DNA from 4 places in the Photobacterium japonica genome. Region 1 is predicted to be linked to each of the others. Evidence: predicted binding sites of a transcription regulator. Region 1 holds the regulator's gene; each other region holds the start of a gene.

Region 1 (7,514 bases):
TCCGGCTTGCCGCCTTGTGGGGGCAAATCGCCACGTAGCGCGACGATATCGCGAATACCGTTATTCCAGTAATCACGGGCGATGGTACGCAGTTCATCACGCGTGGCATCGATACACGTTAAATGCGGGGCTGCCACTAAGCCAGTCTGCTCTTTGATGTCTTTTATGATGGAATGGGTGCGATCACGCTCCCCGGAATTGGCCCCGTAGGTCACAGAAACAAATTTTGGTTTCAGGGTTTTAAGACGGTGAATAGACTGCCACAGCGTTTTTTCCATCTGCTCGCTGCTTGGCGGGAAAAATTCAAATGACACGTTAATATTGCCATCCAAATCAGCAATATTCTGATTGAGTACGTCCAACTGGCCTGCGTATGAATAGCCCATAATCCCTTCCTTTCTGTATTGGCCGTTGGCCACTCCCTGAACCCTGACGCAAAACATCCGTTTAGACGTCTATATGTCTACAGAATGTCGTGTAACCAATTCAATGTCAACCGGATGATCATGAATATTTCTCAAGTAGAAGTTGCAGGATCTTCACCTTCGCCAAACGCAAAAAGCCCGCGGATCGCGGGCTTCGTCATACAGGTGAAACAATCAACTGCTCAGCAGAGAAGCTGCCGAGTGTTTCCCTTTGAGTGCTCCGTGATGAAGCATATCCCCCGCTAGAGCATGCCCGCCAATCGGTTGATATCCGACAATAATGCACCAGCAGTAACATCCCTTCCCGCCCCTGGACCACGGATCACTAACGGGTTTTCTCGGTACCAACGGCTTTCAATGGCAAAAATATTATCGCACGGCAGCAGGTTCGCCAACGCATGCTCAACCGGCAGGGCTTCTACGCCCACGGCGGCTTTGCCGTGGCGATCCAAGCGCGCGACATAGCGCAGCACTTTGTCTTCTTTCTTAGCTTTGACTAACCGCTCCAACAGCAATTCATCCAACTCGGTGGCCTGCTCAAAAAAGGCATCAATAGACAGCTCGGCTAAACTGATTGGCACCAAGCTTTCCACTTTCACCTGCTCTGGCTCGAGATCCAAACCGGATTCGCGGGCTAAAATAACCAGCTTACGCATCACGTCACTGCCATCAAGATCATGCCGTGGGTCCGGCTCCGTCAACCCTTGCTGCCACGCCAGTTCCACCAACTGAGAAAACGGAATGCTGCCATCATACTGCTGAAACAACCATGACAAGGTCCCCGAGAAAATCCCGGACAGGGCGATGATCACATCCCCGCTCTCCGACAAATCCCGCACGGTATGGTTAACCGGCAAGCCCGCCCCCACCGTTGCATTGTAGAGCCACAAGCGGCTGTTCTTGGCAAACGCATCAATCACCGCGTGATACTGCTCGCCACTGGCTGAGCCGGCCACCTTGTTCGCTGAGATCAAATGCAGCCCCGCTTCCGCAATTTGCGGGTAACGCGCTGACAATTCTGCGCTGGCCGTGACATCCAACACGATGACATCATCGTAGTCGTGGGCGGCCAGAGTGTCGATCCATGCCCCGGGTTGGTAGGCTTGTGCCACATCATCAAAATGATCCAGCGCTTTCTGAGGCTCAATGCCCGCCAGATCAATCCACAATCGGCTGCTGTCGACCACGCCGATCAAGGTGAAGCTCATGCCATGGCGCTTCTCTAACGCCACGCGCTGGCTGTCATACAAGCTCAGCCAGCGGCTGCCAATGTTGCCTTTGCCACATAGCACCAAACCAATCCGCTTTTGGGCTTGGAACAAACTTTGGTGAATACGCGGCAACAAACGATCGGTATCAGCCTTACGCAGTACCGCCACCAAACTCAGTCCAGAGCGCGACTCCGCCATGAACTCCACCGGCTGGCCTTTCAGCTGCTGATAAAAGCCGTAGCAATGGATGGCATTGCTCACCACGCCCGCGCCCACGGCCGCCACCAAAGAGAAACCATCACGCAAACGCAACTCCGCTGCGACACCGCTGTCTTGCAACAGGGCCAGCACACTGTTGACCACCTCACCGGTATAGGCCAATTGGATACGGCCTTTATCGGCTTCCACACTTTGTGCCAGCGGCTGCAATTGGGCACGCGACAAAATACGCTCGAGCTCGGCTTCCACCAATGCGATGTCGTGCGAACGGGGGATCGTCAGCGCGATCAAACACACATCGTCTAACGAGGTAATGATTTTCGCCCCTCGGCCAGACGCCAAGACACGCTCAACCCGGGTCGAGCCTGATTCTGGCTCATGGCTACAGCGCAAGGTCAGATCGATGGCACTCTGCGCCACGGGTTGTAACGTACGGCTGTGCAGCACGGGGGCCGCCAAACGGGCCAGTTCACTGGCTTCATCCAAGCGCAATAGCGGCAGTAAACAGGCATCTTCCACTTTACGCGGATCGGCACTGTAGACACCGGCCACATCACTCCAGATGGTCACGCGCGTGACATCCGCCAACGCCCCAATCACCGTGGCAGAATAGTCCGAGCCATTGCGCCCCAATAAGACGGTATCACCGGCTTGGTTGCGCGCCATGAATCCAGTGATCACGACACGGTACTGATTATGCTGAGCAAGCTGCTCTTGCAGCAAGGGCCAAGATTGGCCGCGATCCACTTCGGGCTGCGCAGCGCGTTCGGCGCGCAAGAATAGCCGTGAATCGACACTGGTTGCCGGCAACTGCTGCTGTGTCAGCAACGTCGCCAATAAACGGGCCGACCACACTTCACCATGTCCCAGCACACTCGCCACTTGCGCTTCACTCAGTGGGCTTTCCCCCCAGCGCGCCAACTCACCGAGTTCAAAATGTAATTGTGTCAGTAACGCATCCGCCGTCTCGCCGTCTAGCAAGCTTTCAATCAGTTGCTGCTGAAATGCGCGGATAGCTTGCAGCGTTTCATGGGCTTGTCGGCCGTCTTTCTCTAGCTGTGACACCCACTCAATCAACTGATTGGTCGTCTTGCCGGCAGCAGACACCACCACCAGATCATTTGCGCCCGAATACTCACGTAGGATCGCCACCACCCGTAAATAACAGGCGGGATCGGCCAAGCTGCTGCCACCGAATTTATGTAATTGCCGTCCGCTCATCGCCGTCATACTGCCACCTTCTCTGCCTGCGCAAAGGCCTGCGCCAAGTCTGCAATCAAATCACTCGGGTCTTCCAAGCCGACCGACAACCGGAGTAACGAGGTTTTCAAGCCGGCTTCGGCTTGCGCTTCATCCGACATCGCACGGTGGGTCATGCTCGCCGGATGGCAAATCAGGCTTTCCGTGCCACCTAACGATTCCGCCAGAGAGAAACACTTCAGCTCACGCACAAAGGTTTCCAACTGGGCCATGCTGCCATTGATCTCAAAACTCAGCATCGCGCCAAAGCCTTTTTGCTGTTTCAGGGCAATGTCATGCCCGGGATGATCGGGCTGACTCGGGTGGTAAAGCGTGCCCACTAACGGTTGCTGCTGAAGGTACGCCAAGACTTGGGCGCTGTTCTCTTCATGCATGCGCATGCGAGGAGCCAGTGTGCGCAGCCCACGCAACGTCAGGTAAGCATCAAACGGCGCACCGGTTGCACCGATACAGTTCGCCCACCACGACAAGGTTTCTGCGTGCGCGTCAGTCTTGGCGATCAGCACGCCGCCGAGCACATCGGAATGGCCGTTAATGTACTTAGTGGTAGAATGGACAACAAAATCGGCGCCAAGTGAAAGTGGTTGTTGGAGGATCGGCGATAAGAACGTATTATCCACCGCCACTAATGCACCGGCTTGATGGGCAGCGGCACATAACTCAGCGACATCGACAATGCGTAACAGCGGATTCGACGGGGTTTCGACCCACACCAGCTTGGGTTTTTTCGCCAATGCATCCGCCAGTGCGAGGGGATCGGTCTGATCAACAAAGCAGACGTTAAAGTCGCCTTTTTGGGCGCGAGTATCAAACAGACGGTACGTGCCGCCATAACAGTCATGCGGCGCGACAATCAAATCATCTGGACCTAATAACGCAGACACCAGCAAGTTCATCGCGGCGGTACCACAATTGGTCACCACCCCACCGGCGCCCCCTTCTAAGGTCGCTAGGGCATCCGCCAAGGTATTGCGCGTCGGGTTACCGGAACGAGAATAGTCAAAGGTAGGCACCTCACCCAATTGGGGGAAGCTGTAAGTCGAGGTCAGATACAGTGGCGGTACCACCGCATTGAATTGTGTATCCGAGTCGATGCCGGCGCGAACGGCAACGGTAGCAAGCTTCTGGTCACTCATATTTACTATCCTTGTAGGGTGAACCCGATGATGAATAACGATTATGCAACAACATAACCACATTCACAAAAGACGTCAACACTTCCAGACGTCTATATGTCTTTGCTTGTAGCGGTAAATCCCGCTAGAATTCAGGTCTATTACTATTTCTTCAATCTAACATCGCTGAGAAGGTTAACAATGGCAGAGTGGAATGGCGAATACATCAGTCCATACGCGGAACACGGAAAGAAAAACGAACAAGTAAAAAAGATCACGGTTTCGATCCCACTGAAGGTGCTAAAAATCCTGACTGATGAGCGTACTCGCCGTCAGGTCAATAACTTACGCCACGCCACCAACAGCGAGCTATTGTGTGAAGCTTTCCTGCACGCCTACACCGGTCAGCCGCTGCCAACGGATGATGATATCCGTAAAGATCGCCCGGATGATCTGCCCGCAGAGGCGAAAAGCCTGATGGAAGAAATGGGCATCAAATACGAAGACATTAACGAATAAGTCTTCAACAAGCGATGCAAACAAAAAAACCAGCCTTGGGCTGGTTTTTTTGTTTCTGTCTGTCAATCAATACCGATACACGATACATACTGCCGACCCACAAGGCCGACAAATCGCAGGCATAAAAAAAGGAACGCAATTGCGTTCCTTTTTTACGACATTCAAGCGGGCAATTACTTAGTAGTAAGAGCACCAAAACGCTTGTTGAATTTGTCGATACGGCCACCAGAGCTAACTACACGCTGCTTACCAGTGTAGAATGGGTGACATTTGTCACACACGTCTAGGTTCACGTCTTTAGTCATAGTAGAGTTGAAGACGAAAGTGTTGCCACAAGAACAACGTGCGTTTACTGGAGAGTACTCTGGGTGAATACCTTGTTTCATGGGATAACCTCAAAAGTAAGGCCGTGTCGCTCTCCCGATCCTAAGCCGGGCACCACACGTCATTAAAAAAATAGTCAGCGTATTGGCAATTTCCAATACACCAAATTAGGCGGCGTATAGTAATCAATCATATTGCCAAAATCAACTGATCCTCACCGCTTTAGTCACGGCTTTGCCGCTAGCCCTCTGCCGAGGTACACTGCCCCCTCTTAGTTCCAGCTCATTTCGCGGTTTAATATGACGCCCAACATCGCCCGTGTGGCACTGCCAGTCCCTCTCGACAAACAATTTGATTACCTGATCAAAGCCGGCCAGCATCCCATGATCGGCGGGCGCGTGAAGGTGCCGTTTGGCCGTCAACACTTGGTGGGCGTTATGATCGCGCAGACCGATCACTCTGACTTCCCGCTCGAGCAACTCAAGCCGATCACGGCAGTCCTCGACAGTGCGCCATTGTGGCCCCAACCTTTATTCAACTTGCTGACCTGGGCCAGCCGTTTTTACCAATACCCGCTCGGTGACACCTTGGCTAACGCCATGCCCGCCCTATTACGCAAAGGCCGTGAAGCCTCACCGGCCAGTTTAAAAGTTTGGCAACTCACCGCCAGTGGGCAAGAGCAGGCGGCCACCACGCTGAAAAATGCCCCGCGACAGCAACAAGTATTGCAGGCACTGCGCCGAGGAAAAGTGAGCCATGAAGCCTTACTGGCCGAAGACATCACGGCCGCCACCCTCACCACGTTGGCGAAGAAAGGCTGGATTGAAAGCGTCACGGAGCAACAAGCCCTGCGCCCTTGGCTGCCCGATTTTGCCGTCACCGAAGAAAAGCCCCGCCTGAATGAAGAGCAGGCCGTGGCCGTCGCCGCGGTGAACGCCCAAGAGGCCTTCGGTTGTTATTTATTGGAAGGGGTGACGGGATCGGGAAAGACCGAGGTCTACCTCAATGTGCTCGAACCTATCTTGGCGGCGGGCAAACAAGCCTTGATCTTAGTGCCGGAAATTGGCCTAACCCCGCAAACCATCAACCGCTTCCGTCGTCGTTTTAATGTGCCGTTACAGACCATTCACTCGGGGTTAAACGACACCGAACGCATGGTGGCCTGGTTGGCTGGCCGCGATAATCAAGCCGGAATCATCATTGGTACCCGCTCGGCGTTATTCACCCCGTTTGCCAACTTGGGGATCATCATTGTTGATGAAGAACACGACGGCTCGTACAAACAACAGGACAGTCTACGCTATCACGCCCGCGATTTGGCCGTGATGCGCGCCAGTCAGGAACACATTCCGATTGTGTTAGGATCCGCCACGCCGGCGTTAGAAACCCTGCACAATGCCAAAAGCGGCAAATACCATCACCTCACCTTGTCGCAACGGGCAGGCCACGCGAAACCGGCTCGCCATGGCGTGCTGGATGTCAAAGGGTTGTATCTGGAGTCAGGCTTATCGGCGCCATTGATCGCCCGCATGCGCAGCCATTTACAGGCCGGCAATCAGGTGATGCTCTTCCTTAACCGTCGCGGCTTTTCGCCGGCGGTGATCTGCCACGAATGCGGCTGGTTGGCCGAATGTAAACGCTGTGATGCCTATTACACCTTCCACCAGCAAAGTGGCGAATTGCGTTGCCATCACTGTGCGACCCAGCGGCCGATGATGCTGCAATGTGGCCAGTGTGGGTCAACCCAACTCAATGCCGTGGGTGTTGGTACCGAGCAGCTAGAGCAACAACTGGCGACCCTGTTTCCAGACTATCGCACGGTGCGAATCGACCGCGACAGCACCCGCCGCAAAGGCAGCCTAGAAAGCTACCTTGAGGCGATCCGCAACAATGAATACCAAATTTTAATTGGCACCCAAATGCTGGCCAAAGGCCACCACTTCCCGGATGTCACCTTGGTGGCGTTGCTCGATGTCGACAGCGCCCTATTCTGTAACGATTTTCGCGCGCCGGAACGTCTCGCCCAACTGTTTACGCAGGTTGCCGGTCGCGCCGGACGGGCCAGTAAACCGGGCGAAGTGGTGCTACAAACCCACCATCCGGAACACGCCCTACTACAAGCCTTGCTGTACAAGGGCTACGATCACTTTGCCCAAGGGGCGCTGACGGAACGTAAACAAGCATGGTTACCACCGTTCACGTATTTGGCCCTATTGCGTGCCGAAGCCAACGACAATGCCTTGGTCGAGCAGTTCTTCCAGCAAGTGCGGGGGATTTTGGAAACCAGTCCAGTCTATAACAATGAGACCATGGTGATGGGGCCCAACCCCGCGCCCCTCGCTCGTCGCGCGGGGCGTTATCGCTGGCAACTGTTGCTGCAAGCGCCCAGCAGAAAGACCCTGCAGCAGTGGATCAGCATTGCGAAACCGGCGATCCAATTG
Region 2 (7,514 bases), on a different contig from region 1:
CGAAGATACCGTCACGCTCTGGCGTCAGGTTGATGCTGCTGGCGTAGGTATTGTTGATGATTGCAAGTTGTACATCATCCAATGAACGTGGCAGCTGCGCGGCTTCCAGTTCCACAATCTTCAGATCTTTTGGATTTTCTACGATATCCAGTACTGTCGCCGTTAGGCCAGCACCGTCTTTTAGCTTCAGTAAGCCTTTTTGCTGAAGCAGTAGCAATGAGCGGCCAAGGTTCGTTGGATCGTTCGGTACTGCAATTTGATCGCCGGCTTTTAGCTCATCAATATTTTTGATTTTGCTTGAGTAAGCAGCAATCGGGTACACAAAGGTGTTACCGGCAACGGCAAACTTGTAACCGCGATCTTTGATCTGTTGATCCAAATACGGTTTGTGTTGGAACGCATTGGCATCAATCGAGCCTTCTTCCAGTGCTGCATTCGGTGAGACATAGTCAGTGAACGACACTAACTCCACGTCTAAGCCGTATTTGTCCTTGGCTTCCTTGGCGGCGATTTCAGCGACTTGCTCTTCTGCGCCAGCCATAACCCCAATCTTCACTTTGTTATTGTCTACGGTCGCTTCTTTCTCGCCACAACCGGTGAGGGCAAGGGCTGAGGCGAGGCCTGCTACGACAACCAAATTCTTTAAATTAAACGCCATGATACTTCTCCTTAAACTGGGGTTTTCCGTAATACTAGATGTTATAAGTGTGTTGTGTTTGCAATCGTGTATTGGGTTCGCGGCGATCCTGCCGCGATACCGAATGGGGCTGACGATGTGTTGTGGTTAGCGGTGATCCAGGCGTTTGACCCAATAATCCCCGGCTGATTGAATCGCTTGCACCAAGATGATCAGCATGACAACCGTGATCAACATGACGGTGCCATCAAAGCGTTGGTAGCCATAGCGGATACCAACATCCCCAAGGCCGCCACCACCGACTGTCCCTGCCATGGCGGAATAGCTGACCAAGGTCACCAAGGTGATCGTCACGGCATTCACAATGCCCGGCAAGGCTTCTGGTAGTAGCACTTTGCTGATGATTTGGGTGGGTGTTGCGCCCATCGCTTGTGCCGCTTCCACCAAACCATTAGGAACTTCCAATAGCGCCCCTTCAACCAGACGGGCGATAAACGGAATGGCGCCAACGGTCAGCGGTACAATGGCCGCCGCCGTACCGATGGAGCTGCCCACCACAAAGCGGGTAAACGGGATAATTGCCACCAACAGAATAATGAACGGAATAGATCGCCCGATATTGGTGATCACGCTCAGGATACGGTTCACGTTGCGGTTGGCTAGCAAGCCGTTATCTTTGGTCAGATGCAGAGCGACCCCGACCGGGATGCCGATCAGAAAGCCGATTAAACCGGATGCCAGTACCATCACCAGCGTTTGTCCTAATGCATCCATCAACAATTGGATCAGGCGTTCGTTTTCCGCCCACCATGTACTCAATGACTCAAGCGACATACCCTAATACCTCCACGTTGACTTTGTGATCACGCAGGAAGGCAATGGCTTGCTCAGCCGCGTGCTCCGTACCGAGCAGTTCGGCCAGCATCAATCCAAATTTTACGCCACCGGCATAATCCATATCAGAGCTTAAGATACTGATGTCGATATCAAACTCGCGGGCAACTTGCGAGATTAACGGCGCATCCACCGACGCCCCGGTGAACTCTAAACGCACCAGCGGGTAAGTCAGGGGTTGGCGCTCAGCCACCATGCGTTGGCGGTAATCTTCGGGGATCGACAGATCCAGCGTCGAGCGAATGAACTCCCGTGCCAGCGCGGTTTTTGGGTGGGCAAAAATGTCACCGACCGGGCCTTTTTCGACGAGCTCGCCATCACCAATGATCGCAACTTCCGAGCAAATGTTTTTCACCACATCCATTTCGTGAGTGATGAGCAAAATGGTGAGGTTAAGCTGACGGTTAATTTCTTTTAACAACGTCAGAATGGAATGGGTCGTAGCCGGATCCAAGGCGCTGGTGGCTTCATCGCATAACAGCACTTTAGGATCAGAGGCTAACGCACGGGCAATCGCCACGCGTTGTTTTTGTCCGCCACTTAAATTGGCCGGATAGGTATCGTGCTTTTCTGCCAGGCCGACCAGTGTCAGTAATTCGGTGACTTTGGTATTGATCGCGCTTTTATCTGTGCCAGCAAGCTCTAAAGGCAACGCAACATTGTCAAACACGGTTCGGGAAGAGAGGAGGTTAAAATGTTGGAAGATCATCCCGATCTTACGTCGTGCTTGAGATAAGGCTTTACCATTAAGCTGGGTTAAGTCGGTGCCATCGACAATGACTTGGCCATCCGTAGGACGTTCAAGCAGGTTTACGCAGCGGATCAGGGTACTTTTGCCTGCACCTGATGAACCAATCACCCCAAAGATAGTGCCTTGAGGGATGGTCAGGTTGATATCTCGCAAGGCATGAATCGCTTTGGTGCCCTGATAGAAGATTTTATTGACTCGGTTTATTTCAATCATCGTCATTCCTGCATCCTATACCGTGTTGATGATCAGCCGACCCTTCATTGGTCGCTACCGGTATATTGTTGTGTTGTCTTGCAATTTTTCGTTATTTTTATATTGTGTGTTCACGGAGTGTTAACCACATCTATGGGTTTGATGCTATGGGTTAACATATGTGAAGTCAATAGATATTTTTACGTCTGGACGTCTAAATGGCTCTGCCGCTGTTTTGCCCTGAGAGCGGCCCTGAAACATGGTCTGTTGTCCCTGTCAGAACGCCTCGCCTGAACGGCGCTTTAGGGTGATATTGTGGGGTGGCAGAGAGAAACAGGTGAATCCGAACCTGAGGCGTGCCATAATTTGACCTCACATAGAGACAGTAAATCAGAGGGCTGACCTTGTCCAAACCAGCAGTTTTTATCGATCGTGATGGCGTGATCAACGTGGATCACGGTTATGTACATACCGTTGATGATTTTGAATACATCGATGGGGTGTTTGACGCCTGTAAAAAGCTTAAAGACATGGGCTACCTACTGGTGCTTGTGACGAACCAAGCTGGCATTGCGCGTGGCATGTACACGGAAGATGAATTTCTAACCCTGACCGAGTGGATGGATTGGAACTTTGTCGATAACGGCGTGGAGTTTGACGGTATCTATTACTGCCCACACCACCCAACCGAAGGGCAGGGTGATTACCTGCAAGACTGTGACTGCCGTAAACCTAAAGCGGGTATGTTTAAGTCTGCTGGTGATTTCCTGAAGATCGACATGGCCAACTCGGTGATGATCGGTGATAAAACCGATGACATGACAGCGGCCGCAGCGGCAGAGGTAGGCACGAAAATTTTGGTGCGTACGGGTAAGCCGGTGACAGACGCTGGCGAAGCGTTGGCGGATGTGGTGCTAAATAGCGTCGCGGATGTCCCTGCATGGTTGGCAGCACGTTCTGCGTAACGTTCATTCGTCATGACCATCAGTAACGCCCATCAATAATACTCAGCATTGAATGAATGCGATGAGGCCGCCTATTTAGGCGGCTTTTTTATGCCTGCGGTTTGACAGCGCAGAGAGCGACGGCGTGTTGGCGAATTTAGCCAAAATGCGAACAATTTTGCCACCCTTCTTATATTGCAAAGAGGCCAGAACAGGTAAGCGCATGATCTTATAGGGTATATTTTCTGGCACGTATACTGCAATAGTTAGTCTGCAAGGTAACTAGGCATACCTGCCCACCATGACAGGCAGTAGGGGGATAAGCAGGTGATAAGCAGCGTACAGGAGCGAGCGATGAGTAAGACAATTGTGGGTACAGTGGTGGGTGTATGGATGGCAATGGTATTGAGTGCGCCTGTGCATGCCCAAGCCGATAGGGGGTGGCAACATGATTTGGATACACAAATGCAGATGCAAAAGGTTGAAGCGATAAGCACGATCACGGCTGAATTAGAGGGGCAGATTGCTTCAACGGTGACGCAAGCGAATGTGTCGACCTTAGAGGACATGACACAGCGTCAAGCAATCCAATTAGCAGACACGCAGCCTGTCCATTCAGGCGCCACTGAGATGATGGATACCGATGACCACCCGGAAGTGATCGCCAGTGTACGCCGCGAAGCCGAGCAATAAGCCGTAAACTGCATAATGAGGCGAAGAGGTGACGGGGTGATATTGAGAGGGCGTCATGCTGAAGAAAGTCAGGACATTCACGCATAAAAAAAGGGAAGCGTATGCTTCCCAAAACAGTGTGACTGACTCACACAGAGATTCAATAATGTGTTGAGAGCCCCAGCGCGCAATGTATAAGTGGCGCTGGCTGGGGCATTGACCGAGGATGAACCGATAACCGGTTTAGCTTTGGTCTTGTAAGAAGTTGATCCAAGGACCGGCGATCGCTTGCATTTCTTTTGATTGTGCCGCCGTTTTCATCGCTTTCAGTGCGTTAGTCGGTTGTTCCAACTCGAAATAGGCCATGCCACGTAGGTAGGCTAATTCCGCTTTGTCATCCCCTTTCGCATCGGGTGCCGCTTTCAAGGTAAATTGTGTGGCTGATTTGTATTGCTTGTCTTGAATCATCAGACGGGCAATCTTCATCTGCGTTTTTACCGTTGGCTTCATGTCATAGGCTTTACGATACGCAATAATGGCATCGTCGAGCGCTTTGGCTTGTTGCCAGTAGTTACCCAATTTATCTTGGTTTTTCGCGGTACGGGCAATGGTGCCTTTCCCCATTTCATCTTCTAGCGTTTTGGCCGCACGATACGGGATCCCCAAATAGGCTTGGAAGTTGGTCAAGCGAAGTAACTCTTTCTCCTCGCTAAGCAGGCCAAATTTATGGGCAAGCTCTAGCGTAGCCAGTGAGTTTTTCTCCTGATTTAATTCCATGTAAATCCCTGACAACTGCATCCAATACTGCTTTTTCTTCGGATACTTGGTGGTCAGGGTTTTAAGTACCCCCGCGACACTTTTGAACTGCTTAAGCTCATAGTGAGCGGCCATCAGCAGCACATACCACGACTCACTCGGCTTCTTGCTCATGGCAATGGCCTTTTTCGTCGGGGCAATGGCGTTACGGTAATCTTCGAGCTGTACATACGCACTGGCGAGTGTGATATACGCATGGGCCTGTGGTTTTTCATCGGTGGTTTTTGCCACCTCAAACCACTGCTTCATGGTTTTTACGGACTGCTTGAAGTTGCCTTCTGCCAATAACAACTGCGCAAGGCTGTAGCGCACCTGCTGGGCCACGGGCACCGGCAGGGCATTGGTTTTTAGCGACTTCGTGAAATACTCCGCCGCTTTTGGGTAATTATCTTGCAGTGAATATAAAAAGCCCATCTGTTGCAGTAAAACAGCACGATCATACTCTTTCTTGCCTGAGCTATTGATCGCTTTGTTCAGTCTTGCGATGGCATCACTGTAGCGTTCTTTGGCAATCAACTCTTGCACTTTGTTGACGGTACGGAAGGTACGATCACTCAGTTCTGGGGTGCTGGCCAGTGCCGGCGCCGCGAGGGCACCGGATAGCAAGATGAAAGAAGCCAGCAAATGTTGATAATATTTCTTCATTGTTGACTCCTAGTTTACCGAGAACTCAATTTCTTGTGAAAGACGTGCGCTAACGGGTTTGCCATCGACCTGTTTCGGTTTGAAGGTCCATTTCGATACCGCTTTACGCGCCGCTTTGCCCAAGCCCAGTTTGCGCGGGGACTCTTTGAGTACCTTCACATTTTCGACACCACCACGGGCATTGACCGTGAACTCCACCAGTACCACGCCTTTTTCCAATCCTGAACGGGCGGCTTTACGTGGCATTTGTGGCTGGAAGGTCGCCAGTGGCATTGGACCACCGCTGCCTTTAACTTGTGCGCCACCGCCTTGGCTGTAATGGCCAAGTACGGAACCCCCTGTGACATTGACCGGCAAATCCAGCTTGGGCATGTCCATAGGCATCTGCTCCATCACCGGTTTGACCGTTGACATGACTTTCATCTCAGGCGGTGGTGGTGGACGTTTGGGTGGCGGCGGCTTTGGCAGCTCGCGTTTTTTCTCCTGTAGTTTTTCATCGGGTTTAACGCGAATGAAGTCGACCATGCGTAAGTCTTCATTCGACGTTAGCTCGTGGCGCTCTTTGTTTACTAGCTTGTCCATCCCCCAGAACAATGCCAGGGAGACAACGAGCGCCAGTGCTAATGAGGCCAGATACCGCATAGGCTTAATCCTTATTGGTTGCGGCAATGGAGATGCTTTGTACACCTGCCATTCTGATCTGGTCCATCACCTTCACGACAATACCGGATTTGGCTTCTTCATCAGCCTGAATCACCACGGCACCATCTGGGCTTTCAGCGCGCAGACGTTCAATGTTGGCACGTACGGCATCCACCTCTACACGGCGTTTGTCGACCCATACATCACCCGATGCACCGACGGCGACCATGATGTTCCCTTTCTTCACCGTTTGTGCGGTATTGGCGCTTGGGCGGTTGACGTCGATACCGGCTTCTTTGACAAATGATGTTGTTACGATAAAGAAGATCAACATGATAAATACGATGTCGAGCATCGGTGTCATATCGATCGCTGCTTCGTCACTGCTATCGCTGCTGTAGCGTCTTTTCATGACCTATCCCTCTCATTCCGTTTACTCAGGCAATATGCTTCAACTTATCTTCCAGCTTCTGCGTGGAGACCTTAGCCAGGTGGTCGAGTCGTGAGCTGAAAAACAGCCCCGAAAGAGAAGCGACCATACCTGCCAGCGTTGGAATTGTTGCCTTTGAGATCCCCGACGCCATGGCGCGGGGGCTTCCTGTTCCTGTTACCGCCAAAATATCAAATACTTGAATCATACCGACCACGGTACCGAGTAACCCCAGTAGTGGACACAGTGCAATCAGCACTTTGACAATCGGCAATCCTCGTTTGTTTTCAACATCCTGCAAGGAAACCATTTCCTGACGGATGGCTTTGGCGTTCCAGCTTTTGTGTTCAGTACGGGCTGCCCAAGCAGCCTCTGCCTTCTTGATGGCTCTGGGTAGCACGGCGGCAAAATAAAACCAGCGTTCTAGCAGCACCGTCCATAACATAAAGCTGAGGACGAAGATGGCCATTAAGACATCCCCACCCATACCGAGGAAGCGTCGTATTGACTCGAGTTCTTCAATTAACCACCACATAGTGCCTCCTTAGCTGTCGGCAGCGTGCAGTTTTTCCTGGTAACGCGCGATAAAGCCTGCACTTTGCTCTTCCAGCATTTGCACCAGACGGCGGCTCTTGCTGTGTACGAGGGTGTAGCAGAACAGCAGTGGAATAGCGACAACAAGGCCTAGCATGGTTGTCACAAGGGCTTCAGAGATACCCCCTGCCATCAGTTTCGGGTCACCGGTACCAAACAAGGTAATCGCCTGGAAGGTGCCGATCATCCCCATTACCGTACCCAGTAGGCCGAGTAGCGGAGCCACCGAGGCAAACAGTTTGATCGAGACAACGAAACGCTCAATGCTCGGGGCATTACGCAGGATGACTTCATCCA
Region 3 (7,514 bases), on a different contig from region 1:
GTAAGAAACATCCGCTTTGATACCGAACTTGTCGATAGCCGCTAGTGTGTCACCGCCGCCCGCGACAGAGAAACCTGCAGACTTAGCGATAGCGTCAGAAATACCTTTTGTACCCGCTTCGAAGTTCTTGAACTCGAATACGCCAACAGGGCCATTCCAAAGGATTGTTTTTGCGTTCGCAATGATGTCTGCAAGTACGGCTGTTGAATCTGGACCTAGGTCGAAGATCATGTCGTCATCTTGAACGTCAGCAACGTTCTTAATTTCAGCTTCTGCGTTCTCATCGAATGCTTTTGCACATGCAACGTCTGTTGCTACTGGAATCGCACACTCTTTCATTAGTTTCTGCGCGGTTTCAACTAGGTCAGCTTCGTACAGAGACTTACCTACGTTGTGGCCTTCAGCCGCGATGAAAGTGTTTGCGATACCACCGCCAACAACCAATTGGTCAGCGATTTTAGATAGAGATTCAAGCACAGTTAGCTTGGTCGATACTTTAGAGCCACCCACGATAGCAACCAATGGGCGTGCAGGGTTGCTCATTGCTTTACCCAATGCTTCTAGCTCAGCGGCTAGCAGTGGACCCGCACATGCGACAGGTGCGTGCATGCCTACGCCGTGCGTAGATGCTTGTGCACGGTGTGCCGTACCGAATGCATCCATCACGAAGATGTCACACAGTGCTGCATACTGCTTAGATAGCGCTTCTTCGTTCTTCTTCTCGCCTTTGTTAAAGCGAACGTTTTCAAGAACAACAAGCTCACCGGCGTTTAGCTCTAGGCCGTCTAGGTAGTCTTTTGCCAATGTCACGTCGCACTCTAGTGCGTCGTTTAGGTAGTTAACTACAGGAGCTAGAGAGAACTCTTCCGCGTACTCGCCTTCAGTCGGACGACCTAGGTGAGAAGTAACCATGACTTTTGCACCCGCTTCTAGGCAAAGCTTGATGGTTGGTAGTGATGCAAGGATACGTGCATCTGAAGTCACTTTACCGTCTTTTACTGGTACGTTCAGGTCAGCACGGATAAATACGCGTTTACCTGCTAGATCCAGGTCAGTCATCTTGATTACAGACATGGTTTGTCCTCTCAACATTAATTAAATTAAAAATCAAAGTTTTGCTAGCTCAGCGTCACTGCCAAGCCCTACGAATTCTTATTGCTCGCTGCTCACCGATGAAATGTTGTCGGTTGCATGCATGGCTAACGCGGTATCGAGCATCCGGTTAGCAAATCCCCACTCGTTATCACACCACACCAACAGCTTTATCAAATGCTGGTTGCTCACGCGGGTTTGGGTGCCGTCAACAATCGCACTGTGGGGATCGTGATTGAAGTCGGTCGACACCAGAGGTGCTTCGGTATAATCCACTATGCCATCTAATGTACAACGAGACGCCTCGGCCAGTGATTGATTTACGTCATTAACTTTCACATTTGTTTTTATTGTGACACTTAAATCCATCGCTGTAACATTTATTGTCGGAACACGCACAGAGATCGCTTCAAATTTGTCAGAAAATTTCGGGAATATACGTCCGATACCGAGATGCAGTTTTGTATCGACCGGAATAATAGACTGGCTGGCGGCGCGTGTACGACGGAGATCGGTATGGTAGGCATCAATCACTTGCTGATCATTCATCGCGGAGTGAATGGTGGTGATGGTGCCGGACTCGATCCCGAAGTGTTCATCCAACACTTGGATGATAGGAACGATGCAGTTGGTGGTACAAGAACCGTTAGACACAATGCGGTCTTCAGGTTTCAGTGACGTGTGGTTCACACCGTAGATAATGGTGTTATCAATGTCATTGGCAGCAGGATGGGAGAACAACACTTTTTTCGCGCCCGCGTTGATATGGGCTTCGCCGTCGGCGCGGGAACCGTAGACACCGGTACAATCGAGTACGATGTCGACATGGAGATCTTGCCAAGGCAAGAGATGAACGTCGCGTTGATGCAAGATACGAATACTGTCTCGCTCACCGTTTTGATGGGCAATAAACAAGTGCTCCTGGTCATGGCTGACAGGCTTGTAAAATCGGCCATGGCTGGTGTCATATTGCAAAAGGTGAGCCATCGCTTCCGGCTCAGCCAACTCATTGACTGCCACTACCTTGATCTGTTCAGATTTTCCGCTTTCGTACAGCGCTCTTAACACGCTGCGGCCGATGCGGCCAAATCCATTAATTGCGACGTTTAGTGTCATATCCGTGCTACAAAATTAATAAGCCGGACTAGTGTATACCAAGCGATTCGCAGAATCACCATAATTGTGAGCAGGGTCACCACCCTATTGCGCGGCCTTTTTAATCAATATGTTAAACGTAATTCCCCGCTTTTTTCAGACAAATGAAAGGGGAAATACGCCGTGACCAATGTCTCATTTTATATAAAAAAAGCCTCCACTTGGGAGGCTTTTTTTGCTTAGCGAAATAAATCACCTTATCGGGCATGACACCCGATAGCGGTTATTTATGACTGACGATTACGCCAATAGGCTCTGTGCCGTTTCTACCACGTTATCCACGGTAAAGCCGAACATCTCGAACAGTTGATCCGCAGGCGCTGACTCACCGAACGTGGTCATGCCGATGATGCGGCCGTCAAAGCCCACATACTTGTACCAGAAGTCAGCAATGCCCGCTTCGATAGCAATACGTGCTGTCACGTCTGATGGCAATACCGCTTCACGGTAAGCCGCATCTTGCTTGTCGAACGCATCGGTTGCTGGCATAGACACCACGCGTACCGCTTTGCCTTCTGCGGTTAGCTGCTCTGCCGCTTTCACCGCTAGCTCAACTTCAGAACCGGTCGCGATCAAGATCAGCTCAGGCTTGCCTGCGCAATCTTGCAGGATGTAACCACCCTTCGCGATGTTCGCCACTTGCTCTGCATCACGGGGTTGCTGTGCCAAGTTTTGACGTGAGAAGATCAATGCCGATGGGCCATCTTTACGCTCAATCGCCAGTTTCCACGCCACGGCTGATTCCACTTGGTCACATGGACGCCATGTGCTCATGTTCGGTGTCAGACGTAGCGAGGCAATTTGCTCTACTGGCTGGTGTGTTGGACCATCTTCACCCAGACCGATAGAATCGTGCGTGTACACTTGGATGTTCTGAATTTTCATCAGCGCAGCCATACGCATTGCGTTACGTGCGTATTCCATGAACATCAGGAAGGTCGCACCGTAAGGCACAAAGCCACCGTGTAGGGCGATACCGTTCATAATGGCAGTCATGCCGAATTCACGCACACCGTAGTGGATGTAGTTGCCTGAGAAATCGTCTGCTGTCAGTGATTTTGAGCCAGACCACATGGTCAGGTTAGACGGCGCAAGATCCGCCGAGCCGCCCAAGAATTCAGGTAGCATCGCACCGAACGCTTCCAGTGCGTTTTGTGACGCTTTACGAGACGCAATGTTCGCAGGGTTCGCTTGCAGATCGGCAATGATTGCCGCGGTTTTCTCTTCCCACTCAGCAGGAAGGTCACCGTTCATACGGCGCTTAAGCTCCGCCGCTTCAGCAGGGTAAGCCGCTGCGTAAGCTGCGAACTTCTCATTCCATGCTGCTTCTTTCGCTGCGCCTGCTGCTTTTGCATCCCACTCTGCAGCGATATCCGCAGGAATTTCAAACGGACCGTGTTCCCAACCTAGGAATTCACGTGCCGCTGCAATTTCTTCAGCGCCTAGTGGTGCACCGTGACAGTCATGAGAGCCTGCTTTGTTTGGTGAACCGAAGCCGATAATGGTCTTGGTACAGATCAGGGTCGGACGACCGGTTTCTGCTTTTGCTGCTTCAATGGCCGCGTTGATCGCGTCAGCATCGTGACCGTCAACCGCAGGGATCACGTGCCAACCGTACGCTTCAAAACGTTTCGGGGTATCGTCAGAGAACCAACCTTCTACGTGACCATCGATAGAGATACCGTTGTCATCCCAGAATGCAATCAGTTTGCCCAGACCCAGCGTACCCGCCAGTGAACACGCTTCGTGCGAGATCCCTTCCATTAGACAGCCGTCACCCATGAACACGTACGTGTTGTGGTCAACGATGTCGTGGCCTGCTTTGTTGAACTGCGCAGCCAAGGCTTTCTCAGCCATCGCCATACCCACGGCATTGGTGATGCCCTGGCCTAGCGGACCGGTTGTGGTCTCAACACCCGGTGCGTAACCGTATTCAGGGTGACCCGGTGTTTTTGAATGTAGCTGGCGGAAATTTTTCAGATCATCAATCGACAGCGCATAGCCTGTCAGGTGAAGCAGAGAATAAATCAGCATCGAGCCATGGCCGTTTGATAGCACAAAACGGTCGCGATCAGCCCACTCAGGGTTCTGTGGGTTGTGGTTCATGTGGCCACGCCACAATACTTCAGCAATATCAGCCATACCCATTGGTGCACCAGGGTGACCAGAGTTTGCTTGTTGAACACCGTCCATGCTGAGGGCGCGAATGGCATTTGCGAGTGCTTTACGAGAAGACATGTCTGCTCCAGAAATTCCTAGACTATTTAGATTCGGTTTGATCTCGGTCTTCATGACCCAGATAACCAGAGTTCGGCGGGCGGGTATTGTCGCAAACACTGCCCTATATCTGCAAACGATTTCCTTCCTAAAATGAGTGTTATATCAAAGCGCTGATCGCAGACTTCGCTCAACTGACTGTAATAAAAGCCCGCCAAGGTAATCGTTTGCTTGCCGAATTCCGTATTTCCGTAACATTCGTACGGTTGATTTTATACGGTGAGTAGGTATTATAGACGTCTAGACGGAGGTAGCTCTATACATACAAACGTATACACGGATACATAGTGTGTGTTTTCTTCTCGATTTTTTGGTATAGAGCCCATCATTTCAACAAACATTACTTGTGGGAGCGCTCATGGCGAAGCACCTGTTTACTTCTGAATCTGTATCAGAAGGTCATCCAGACAAAATTGCAGACCAAATTTCAGATGCAGTATTGGATGCGATCTTAGAACAAGATCCTAAAGCACGTGTGGCGTGTGAGACTTACGTAAAAACCGGCATGGTAATGGTTGGCGGTGAGATCACCACGTCAGCTTGGGTTGATATCGAAGAAATCACCCGTCAAACCGTGCGTGAAATTGGTTACGTGAACTCACAAATGGGTTTTGATGCCGATTCTTGTGCCGTACTGAGCGCAATCGGTAAGCAGTCGCCAGACATCAACCAAGGTGTTGACCGTGAAGACCCACGTGAGCTGGGCGCCGGTGACCAAGGTATTATGTTCGGTTACGCGACCAACGAAACTGACGTGCTGATGCCAGCGCCGATCACGTACGCACACCGTTTGGTTGAGCGTCAGGCAAAAGTCCGTAAGAACGGTGCATTGCCATGGTTGCGTCCAGATGCAAAATCTCAGGTAACGTTCCAGTACGACCAAGGCAAGATCGTCGGTATTGATGCAGTGGTACTGTCAACGCAACACTGTGACAGCATTGATTTGCCAGTACTGCAAGAAGCGGTAATGGAAGAAATCATCAAGCCAGTACTGCCTTCAGAGTGGCTAAACAAAGACACCAAGTACTTCATCAACCCAACCGGTCGTTTCGTTATCGGTGGCCCAATGGGTGACTGTGGTCTAACAGGTCGTAAGATCATCGTTGATACCTACGGCGGCGCAGCACGTCACGGCGGCGGTGCATTCTCTGGTAAAGATCCATCAAAAGTAGACCGTTCAGCGGCATACGCAGCACGTTACGTAGCGAAAAACATCGTTGCAGCGGGCATGGCAGATCGCTGTGAAATCCAACTGTCTTACGCCATCGGTGTTGCAGATCCAACGTCTATCATGATCGAAACGTTCGGTACTGAAAAAGTATCACACGACATCATCGTAGAAGCGGTACGTCAGCACTTCGACCTACGCCCATACGGCCTGATCGAAATGCTTGACCTGTTGAAGCCTATGTACAAGAAGACTGCGGCTTACGGTCACTTCGGTCGTGAAGAATTCCCTTGGGAAGCGACAGACAAAGCTGACATCCTACGTGACTTCGCGAACCTAAAGTAAGCGATAGTCCATCAGTGAGATGACACGAAAAAGGAAGCCTCGGCTTCCTTTTTGTGTTTTCAAGGGACGAGGAAAAGCGTTTTAAGGGACGAGTATCGAGCCTAAAGGCACGAGAAAGAGCGATTCTGTGGTCCTGTGGTCCTGTGGTCCTGTGGTCCTGTGGTCCTGTGGTCCTGTGGTCCTGTAAGCAGGCTCTTCGAGCTACAAAGACAAAGCAAACCTTTTTCTCGCACCTCGTCCCTAGAAAACCGTTCCTCGATCTTGCTCTTCCCATAGGACCTTAGGGCCATAGGTCCGCTTTTGCTTTTCCGCTCTTACTCAAGACGCGTCCCTTCTCTCCCCCTGCTAAATTTCTTATACTGCTCTCCTTGCCACCATCACAGATCCTGACCATGACCACGCTCCACGACCAAGTGACTGCCCGCGTCGCGCAATGTATGAAAGTTGCCAATCAGCGACTGAATAAGCGTATGCCGATGCCCGTGGTCAGCTTTACGCAACGAGGTAAAATTGCTGGCACCGCGCATTTACAACGTTGGGAAGTGCGTTTTAATCCTGTGCTACTGGCCGAAAACCCTGACGCCTTTCTCAATGAAGTCGTGCCCCATGAAGTGGCGCACCTTGTGGTGTTCAAACGCTTCGGCCGCGTGCGTCCCCATGGCCGGGAATGGCAAGTCGTGATGCAGGACATCTTTGGCGTCCCCCCACGTACAACGCACCGCATGGATGTCCGTTCCGTACAAGGCACAACCTACCTGTATCGCTGTCAGTGCCAAGAGCATCCGCTCACCGTGCGTCGTCATAACAAGGTGCAACGCGGCGAAACCCAATACCGCTGCCGTCGTTGCGCACAACCGCTTGCGTTTATTCCTACGTAAAGCCCGTTACTCCCGCAACACTCATCCCTTCCCTTCCTCTTATTTCTCTTATTTTTCTCATCCCTTTCATCTGAATGCGTTCGCGGTTCAAATCATGTAAGTGACAAAAAACACAGCGTGACGCACTTCTAAAAAAACCTTTCAGTGATAGTCTTGTCAGTATCATTCACTGTTCAAGGACTGCCATGCGACACTTCATGCCCACCACGCCTCGCCACGCCTGCTACGGATTGGCGCTGACGCTATTGCTGCCTTTGGCTGCTACAGCTCATGCTGCTGAATCCACGGTGGTGAAGAAATCCACCAGCGGGATCTGCCATGACAGCAGCAGTGCGTCTTATCAGCGCACCAAAAATTTCACCGCCTACGACAGCCTCTCGGCCTGCCTTGACAGTGGCGGCCGTCTGCCAAAAGGCGCACAAGCGAAAAAGCCGATAGCAACCGCCAATAGCACCATCTACCAACGCCACTATTTTGGTCACGGCTGGAGCGATAACGATAAAGACTGCCAAAACGCCCGCATGGAAACACTGATCGCCCAATCGGTGGGCCAAGTGCGGTTCAAAGATGACAAACAATGCCACGTGGTGTCAGGCCGT
Region 4 (7,514 bases), on a different contig from region 1:
AATGCGGCTGTTTGGCTTCCCATGCTTTAGCTTTATTGATCAGCGGCACAATGGTGGAGCCTTGGATCAAAATAGAAAACACCACTACCGAGTAGGTCATCACCAGAATGATTTCCCGCACATCAATGTTCTTTTCTGGGATGACCATAACGCCTGCGGGGATCGCCATTGCCATCGCCAGCGCAAGGCCTCCACGTAGTCCCCCCCAAGTTAAAATCCTAATGGAATACGGATTATAGTCGCGGTAGCGTTGAAAGCCGACATAGGCCAGTTTCACGCTCAGATAGCGACCTAACAGAACCAATGGAACCGCCAGTACCATCAAGATCCAATCTTCATGGTGGAAAGTAAAGAGCAGCATGCTCATCCCGATAAGCAAGAACAGCACTCCATTGAGAAATTCATCCACGAGCTCCCAAAAATGATCGAGATGCGCTTCGCTTTCTTTGGAAAAGCCAATGTAGCGTGTCCAGTTACCGATCATGATCCCCGCGACGACCATGGCCAATGGGCCAGACACATGGATGACGTCGGCCAAGGCATAGCCGGCTGTTGGGATCCCTAATGTCAGTAGTAATTCCATGGAATGGTCATTGGTGGCACAGATCAGGTAATGGAAGAGTAGCCCGAGTACAAAGCCATAAATAATGCCGCCAATCGCTTCCTGTAGGAATAATTGTCCGACCCCCATGACCGTTGGGGTATGGTCACCAAACGCAATCGTGAAAAGGGTGACGAAAATGACCAACCCGAAGCCGTCGTTAAATAAGGACTCCCCTTCTATTTGGGTTGAAATGCGTTTTGGCGCGTGGAGTTTTTTGACAATGGCAAGCACAGCGATGGGATCCGTGGGAGAGATCAGGGCACCAAACAACAGGCAGTAGATGAACCCTAAGGGGATGCCGATGAGCTGACAAATGCCCCATAGCGCCCCACCAATAAAGAAGGTCGAGAACAATGTTGCACCGAGCGCCAATGTGGTGATTTCCCACTTTTGATCTTCAAGGTGAGGCAGTTTGATCCCCAGGCCGCCAGCAAAGAGCAAGAAACCTAAGATCCCTTTTAAGAGAAAGTCTTCAAAATTGATTTCAGTTAGGTGTTCGGCGGCAATGGTATCGAGATGGAACCAGCCACTTTGACCGGCGATGATGATAATGAGAGAAAGGATCAATGCGCCAGCAGTAATGGCGATAGTGGTCTGCATTTTTCCTATTTTGCTATTAACAAACGCAATGAGCATTGCAGCGGCGGCAAGAAAACAGAGGGTGCTGTAGACTGACATTCCGTGACCTCTAGGTGGAAGCTAAGTAAAGCATTTAATTGTAATAAAATATAAATCCATCCTATACCGATAGCCATGATTAATTTATCGATACTTTGCATTATTTATTCCATGAGACATACGATAGACGTCTAGATTTCCATTCTTGCTATGGTAGGATGTGAAATAGCTGTAACATTAAAGAAGGATGAATGTGGTGTTGACGAGCAAGGATGTACTTAAAAAGCGGATAAATGAGCAGATCTTGATCATTGATGGTGGCATGGGCACCATGATCCAGGGCTATAAGTTGGAGGAGCAGGATTACCGTGGCACACGCTTCGCGGATTGGCCTTCCGATCTCAAAGGGAACAACGATTTACTGGTTTTGACCCAGCCGCAACTTATTCAAGATATTCATATCGCCTACCTTGAAGCCGGGGCGGATATCCTTGAAACCAACACCTTCAACGCGACCACCATTGCGATGGCGGATTACGACATGGAAAGTCTGAGCGCCGAAATTAACTTGGTGGCCGCGCAGTTAGCCCGTGCCGCCGCCGATGAATGGACGGCAAAAACGCCGGACAAACCGCGTTTTGTCGCCGGTGTATTAGGCCCGACGAACCGTACTTGCTCTATCTCTCCGGATGTGAACGATCCCGGTTACCGTAATGTCACATTTGATGAACTGGTGCAGGCCTACTCGGAATCCACGCATGCCTTGATCCAAGGTGGCGCCGATCTTATCTTGATCGAAACCATTTTTGACACCCTTAACGCCAAAGCCTGTACCTTTGCGGTCGAAACCGTCTTTGATGAGCTGGGTTATAGCTTACCTGTGATGATTTCCGGCACCATTACCGACGCCTCCGGCCGTACGCTTTCTGGTCAAACCACCGAAGCCTTTTATAACGCCTTGCGCCATGTTAAGCCGATTTCTATTGGCCTTAACTGTGCCTTAGGGCCGGATGAATTACGCCCTTATGTCGCCGAATTATCGCGTATCTCTGAATATGCCGTCTCTGCGCACCCCAATGCTGGTTTGCCGAATGCGTTTGGTGAGTATGATTTGTCGCCGGAAGACATGGCTGAACATGTGAAAGAGTGGGCGGAAAGCGGCTTTCTTAATTTGATTGGTGGCTGTTGTGGGACCACACCCGAGCACATTCGTCAGATGCATGCCGTAACAAAAGATATTGTACCGCGAGCGTTACCCGAGATCCGCGTGGCTTGTCGCTTGTCTGGGCTTGAACCGCTGACCATTGAAAAAGACAGCCTGTTTATCAACGTGGGTGAGCGGACCAATGTGACCGGTTCGGCGCGTTTTAAGCGGCTCATCAAAGAAGAGTTGTACGACGAAGCGTTGGAAGTGGCGCGTCAACAGGTGGAAAACGGCGCGCAAATCATCGATATCAATATGGATGAAGGCATGCTGGATGCCGAAGCGGCGATGGTGCGTTTCTTAAACTTGTGTGCGACAGAGCCGGAAATCGCGAAAGTCCCTATCATGGTCGACTCCTCCAAATGGGAGGTGATAGAAGCCGGTCTGAAGTGTATTCAAGGCAAAGGGATCGTTAACTCCATCTCTTTGAAAGAAGGTAAAACCAAGTTTATTGAACAAGCCTCGTTGATCCGCCGCTATGGCGCGGCTGTTATCGTGATGGCGTTTGATGAGGTCGGGCAGGCTGATACCCGTGAACGGAAACTGGAAATCTGTACCAATGCGTATCGGATCCTTGTGGATGAAGTGGGCTTTCCGCCTGAAGATATTATTTTTGACCCGAATATCTTTGCGGTCGCGACCGGGATTGATGAACACAACAACTACGCCGTCGACTTCATTGAAGCCGTTGCCGACATTAAGCGTGATTTGCCCCATGCGATGATTTCCGGTGGGGTCTCTAACGTTTCTTTCTCTTTCCGTGGTAACAATTACGTGCGGGAAGCCATTCATGCCGTGTTCCTCTACCACTGTTTTAAGCACGGGATGGACATGGGGATCGTCAATGCCGGTCAGCTTGAGGTCTACGATAATGTGCCCGCTAAACTGCGTGAAGCGGTGGAAGACGTGGTACTGAATCGACGCGATGACAGCACGGAACGTTTACTTGATATTGCCGCTGAATATGCCGGTAAAGACGTCGGTAAAGAAACCGATGCGTCAGCTTTAGAATGGCGAACGTGGCCGGTAGAGAAGCGGTTAGAGCATGCGTTGGTGAAAGGGATCACCGAATTCATTGTGGCAGATACTGAAGAAGCTCGTGTGAATGCGGACAAACCGTTGTCGGTCATTGAAGGACCGTTGATGGATGGCATGAATGTGGTCGGTGATTTGTTTGGTGAAGGGAAGATGTTCCTGCCGCAAGTCGTTAAATCGGCGCGTGTTATGAAACAAGCCGTTGCCCATTTAGAGCCTTTTATTAATGCGACGAAAGACGTTGGTTCCACCAATGGCAAAATATTATTAGCGACAGTCAAAGGTGATGTGCACGACATCGGTAAGAACATTGTCGGCGTGGTATTGCAGTGTAATAACTACGAAATCATCGATCTTGGGGTCATGGTGCCGTGTGAAAAGATCCTCAAAGTGGCGGTTGAGGAAAACGTCGACATCATTGGCTTGTCTGGCTTGATCACGCCGTCATTAGATGAAATGGTGCATGTGGCCAAAGAGATGGAGCGACTGGGCTTTGATTTACCGCTGTTGATTGGCGGTGCAACAACGTCAAAAGCCCATACCGCGGTGAAGATTGAGCAAAATTACCGTCATCCTGTGGTGTATGTGAATAATGCTTCACGTGCCGTCGGTGTTTGTTCCTCTTTGCTGTCGGAAACACTCAAGCCGGGCTTTGTAGAAAAACTGCAAGCTGATTATGACGTGGTGCGAGAACAGCATGCCCGGAAACGACCGCGCACCAAGCCTGTGACACTGGAAGCAGCACGAGCCAATAAGGTCGTGATTGACTGGGCTGGCTATACGCCACCGGCACCTGCCAAGCCGGGGATCCATGTATTTGATGAGGTTGATGCGGCTATTTTACGTCCTTATATCGATTGGACGCCTTTCTTCATGACATGGTCGCTGATGGGTAAATACCCTGCGATTTTCGATCATGAAGAGGTTGGGGAAGAAGCACAACGCCTGTTTAAAGACGCCAATGATCTGCTGGATCGTGTAATACAAGAAGGCTTACTCAAGGTACGCGGTATGTGTGGGCTGTTCCCTGCCGCCAATGTCGGTGACGACATCGAGGTGTATACCGATGAGTCACGCACGACGGTCGCGAAAGTGCTGTATAACCTGCGCCAGCAAACCCAGAAACCTAAAGGCTATAACTATTGCTTGTCGGATTACATTGCGCCGAAAGACAGTGGGAAGTTGGATTGGGTCGGTGGGTTTGCTGTCACTGGCGGCGTGGGCGAGCGTGAGTTAGCAGACGCCTATAAAGCAGCGGGGGATGACTATAACGCCATCATGATCCAGGCCGTGGCTGATCGCTTAGCAGAAGCTTTTGCTGAATATCTCCATGAGCAGGTACGTAAAGACATCTGGGGCTATGCGCCGAATGAAAACCTCAGTAACGACGCCTTGATCCGTGAGAAATACCAAGGGATCCGCCCGGCACCGGGTTACCCCGCTTGTCCAGAGCACACCGAAAAAGGCAGCTTGTGGGAATTACTAAACGTGGAAGAAACTATCGGAATGTCACTGACCTCCAGTTACGCAATGTGGCCGGGTGCGTCGGTGTCGGGGTGGTATTTTTCCCACCCAGATTCCCGTTACTTCGCGATTGCGCAGATCCAGCCGGATCAGCGTGACAGCTATGCGGATCGTAAAGGTTGGGATATGTTGGAAGCAGAGAAATGGCTGGGTCCGAACTTGTCTTAACGGCAGGCGTATCAAACCATGGTGGTGCGTTCAGGTATCCCCGTTTTGGTATAAGGCCGATATGAATCGTGTATAAAAAAGGCGCTCAGTGAGCGCCTTTTTTTATGTCGAATAACGAAGGATTATTCAAACAAGGTGTGGTGCAGTGTTCTTACCACATCGCGTGATTCTTCAGTATTAACCAAGAAACACAGGTTATGGGCACTGGCACCAAAACAGATCATGCGTGGGCTGTATTGCTCGAGCGCACCAAACACTTGCGTCGCAGCGCCTGGGGCGTCGCCTAGTTTATTACCGATCAGCGCGATTAAGCAGAGGTTTTGTTCCACTTCCACACGGCACAACTTGCTCAGTTCAGCGGTCGCGGCAGCCGGTAAATTAGGGGCACCGCCGCAGGTGTCGGTTTGATCCAGCGTCAGTGACACGCTGACCTCAGAGGTGGTGATCAAATCCACAGAGACTTTATGCTCGGCCAAAATGCGGAAAACTTCGGATAAGAAGCCGTAGGCCTGGAACATTTTTAAACTGGTTAGCGTGACCATGGTTTGGTTACAACGCAATGCCAATGCTCGGAATTTCGGCGGGGCAGTGACGTGTTGACGGATCCACGTACCGCCTTGTTCCGGTGCTTTAGATGAACCAATAAAGACCGGGATCTTTTGACGTACTGCCGGAAGCAGCGTTGATGGATGCAGGATCTTTGCGCCAAAATTTGCCATTTCAGAGGCTTCACTGAAGCTGATCTCTTTGATGGGTTTGGCATTGGCGGTAATGCGCGGATCGGTGCTGTACATGCCAGGGACGTCTGTCCAGATCTCTAACGTCTCAGCTTGAATGGCTTCGGCAACCAGTGCGGCACTGTAGTCACTGCCACCGCGACCGAGGGTCGTGGTTTGGCCGTGTTCATTGGCCCCAATGAAGCCTTGAGAAACGACAATCGACTCACTGAGCAACGGTTGCATGCGCTGTGTGGCTAACTGACGAATAGCATCAATATCGGGGATAGCTTTTCCATATTGGCTGTCGGTACGCAGAATGTGGCGAATATCGAAACGTGCAGCACTTGCGCCCATTTCATTGAGAATTTGGGTAAAAAGATGCGTAGAAAGCAGTTCGCCATGGGCAACCAACTGGTCGGTCAATTGCTTGGAAGGGGTATGCGAGGCGTGCTTGGCCAAGTCTGCGACTTGATCTAGCAGTTGTTGGATCTCACCCGAAATCGTTTCGGGGTGCGCCAGTTCATTCAGAATAGACTGATGAATAGTATGAAGTTGTTGTAGCCGCTCTGAGCGCTGCTCGTTATCGGCAATTCCATTTGCTAACTCAACCAGCAGATTGGTAACACCGGAGCATGCACTGATTAAAACCACTTTAGCTTGTGGGTTATTTTTAATAATGCTAGCACTACGGCTCATGGCGGCATGATCGGCTACGCTGGTGCCGCCAAATTTCGCTACAGTGATCGGCGGAGGAACAGTAAAGTTATTATCAACAAAGCTCACAACGAGTCTCCCAGTAAGATAGTAGAAAGTCTAATACAAAGGGGGATGACTCGGGATCAAGATCCCGACAAGTGTCAGGGGAATCTAGCAGTCAGATCTTGGTAGATGGCATGACCAGAAGCTCCCCACCTTTCTCGGTCATAGTCATGAGAAAGGTGACAGCCAGAAGGATTCAACCTTCATAGCCGATATGCCATGCCCCCTGTCATGCCATATCTCGGCGTTACTCCCCCTCTCAAGATTGCGTTGGGGTGGGGCCCCGCAATCATCGATACCTGGGTAACGCTCCTCTTCTGTTTTCACCGGATGTGCAGGTCAGCGTGTGTGCTGAATCTCAGTGCCATCTGGATGAACAAAAAATGTGCTTTATTGAAGCGGATTTGCCTATATCTTGTCAATTCCCTTTAGCAGTTTTTTGCAATTTTTTGCAAAAAACTGTCATAACTGAGTCATAACCTTGTGCGCTTCATCAGTAGATCAACAACCTAGACAGCAGGAACGACGATCAGCTGATATAGTCATTAGGGCATACGGTTCAATCCATACACATCTTTTCATGCAGACCTTCACGGAGGAAATTCCATGACTTTTGGCAGCTTTTACCCCCCTCAGCGTACGTTAATGGGCCCCGGCCCGTCGGACATCTCTCCGCAAGTGTTACAGGCGTTAAGTCGCCCGACGATTGGCCACCTTGACCCGCTGTTTATTGGCATGATGGATGAGCTGAAACAATTGCTGCAATATGCCTTTCAAACAGCGAACCCGTTTACGATTGCAGTCTCGGCGCCGGGCAGTGCTGGGATGGAAGCCTGTTTTGTGAATTTGGTCGAGCCGGGCGACACCGTGATTGTGTGTCGTA

What was found. The regulator MetJ, encoded in region 1, represses methionine synthesis genes. The targets are predictions, from matches to a motif close to TTAGACNTNTANANGTCTAA.
Region 2: metN (methionine ABC transporter ATP-binding protein MetN) is a predicted target of MetJ. The motif match lies at 2,673-2,692, and genes of this name have one in related genera.
Region 3: metK (methionine adenosyltransferase) is a predicted target of MetJ. The motif match lies at 4,781-4,800, and genes of this name have one in related genera.
Region 4: metH (methionine synthase) is a predicted target of MetJ. The motif match lies at 1,406-1,425, and genes of this name have one in related genera.

The regions. Positions count from the first base shown of each region.
Region 1 covers NZ_JAKJSN010000007.1:155,534-163,047, reverse strand. Annotated here, with positions in the region: gene metF (methylenetetrahydrofolate reductase) at 1-386, opposite strand, end outside; gene L4C36_RS01275 (bifunctional aspartate kinase/homoserine dehydrogenase II) at 668-3,085, opposite strand; gene L4C36_RS01270 (O-succinylhomoserine (thiol)-lyase) at 3,082-4,251, opposite strand; gene metJ (met regulon transcriptional regulator MetJ) at 4,432-4,749, shown strand; gene rpmE (50S ribosomal protein L31) at 4,923-5,135, opposite strand; gene priA (primosomal protein N') at 5,373-7,514, shown strand, end outside.
Region 2 covers NZ_JAKJSN010000037.1:13,496-21,009, reverse strand. Annotated here, with positions in the region: gene L4C36_RS15000 (MetQ/NlpA family lipoprotein) at 1-658, opposite strand, end outside; gene L4C36_RS14995 (methionine ABC transporter permease) at 785-1,471, opposite strand; gene metN (methionine ABC transporter ATP-binding protein MetN) at 1,461-2,495, opposite strand; gene gmhB (D-glycero-beta-D-manno-heptose 1,7-bisphosphate 7-phosphatase) at 2,879-3,439, shown strand; gene L4C36_RS14980 (hypothetical protein) at 3,773-4,111, shown strand; gene L4C36_RS14975 (tetratricopeptide repeat protein) at 4,334-5,551, opposite strand; gene L4C36_RS14970 (energy transducer TonB) at 5,561-6,193, opposite strand; gene L4C36_RS14965 (ExbD/TolR family protein) at 6,198-6,605, opposite strand; gene L4C36_RS14960 (MotA/TolQ/ExbB proton channel family protein) at 6,631-7,158, opposite strand; gene L4C36_RS14955 (MotA/TolQ/ExbB proton channel family protein) at 7,168-7,514, opposite strand, start outside.
Region 3 covers NZ_JAKJSN010000032.1:55,701-63,214, forward strand. Annotated here, with positions in the region: gene L4C36_RS13805 (phosphoglycerate kinase) at 1-1,074, opposite strand, end outside; gene epd (erythrose-4-phosphate dehydrogenase) at 1,153-2,208, opposite strand; gene tkt (transketolase) at 2,488-4,485, opposite strand; gene metK (methionine adenosyltransferase) at 4,883-6,037, shown strand; gene L4C36_RS13825 (SprT family zinc-dependent metalloprotease) at 6,430-6,915, shown strand; gene L4C36_RS13830 (HNH endonuclease family protein) at 7,101-7,514, shown strand, end outside.
Region 4 covers NZ_JAKJSN010000011.1:1,795-9,308, forward strand. Annotated here, with positions in the region: gene L4C36_RS03715 (cation:proton antiporter) at 1-1,282, opposite strand, end outside; gene metH (methionine synthase) at 1,479-5,153, shown strand; gene lysC (lysine-sensitive aspartokinase 3) at 5,276-6,655, opposite strand; lysine riboswitch at 6,766-6,956, opposite strand; gene L4C36_RS03730 (pyridoxal-phosphate-dependent aminotransferase family protein) at 7,238-7,514, shown strand, end outside.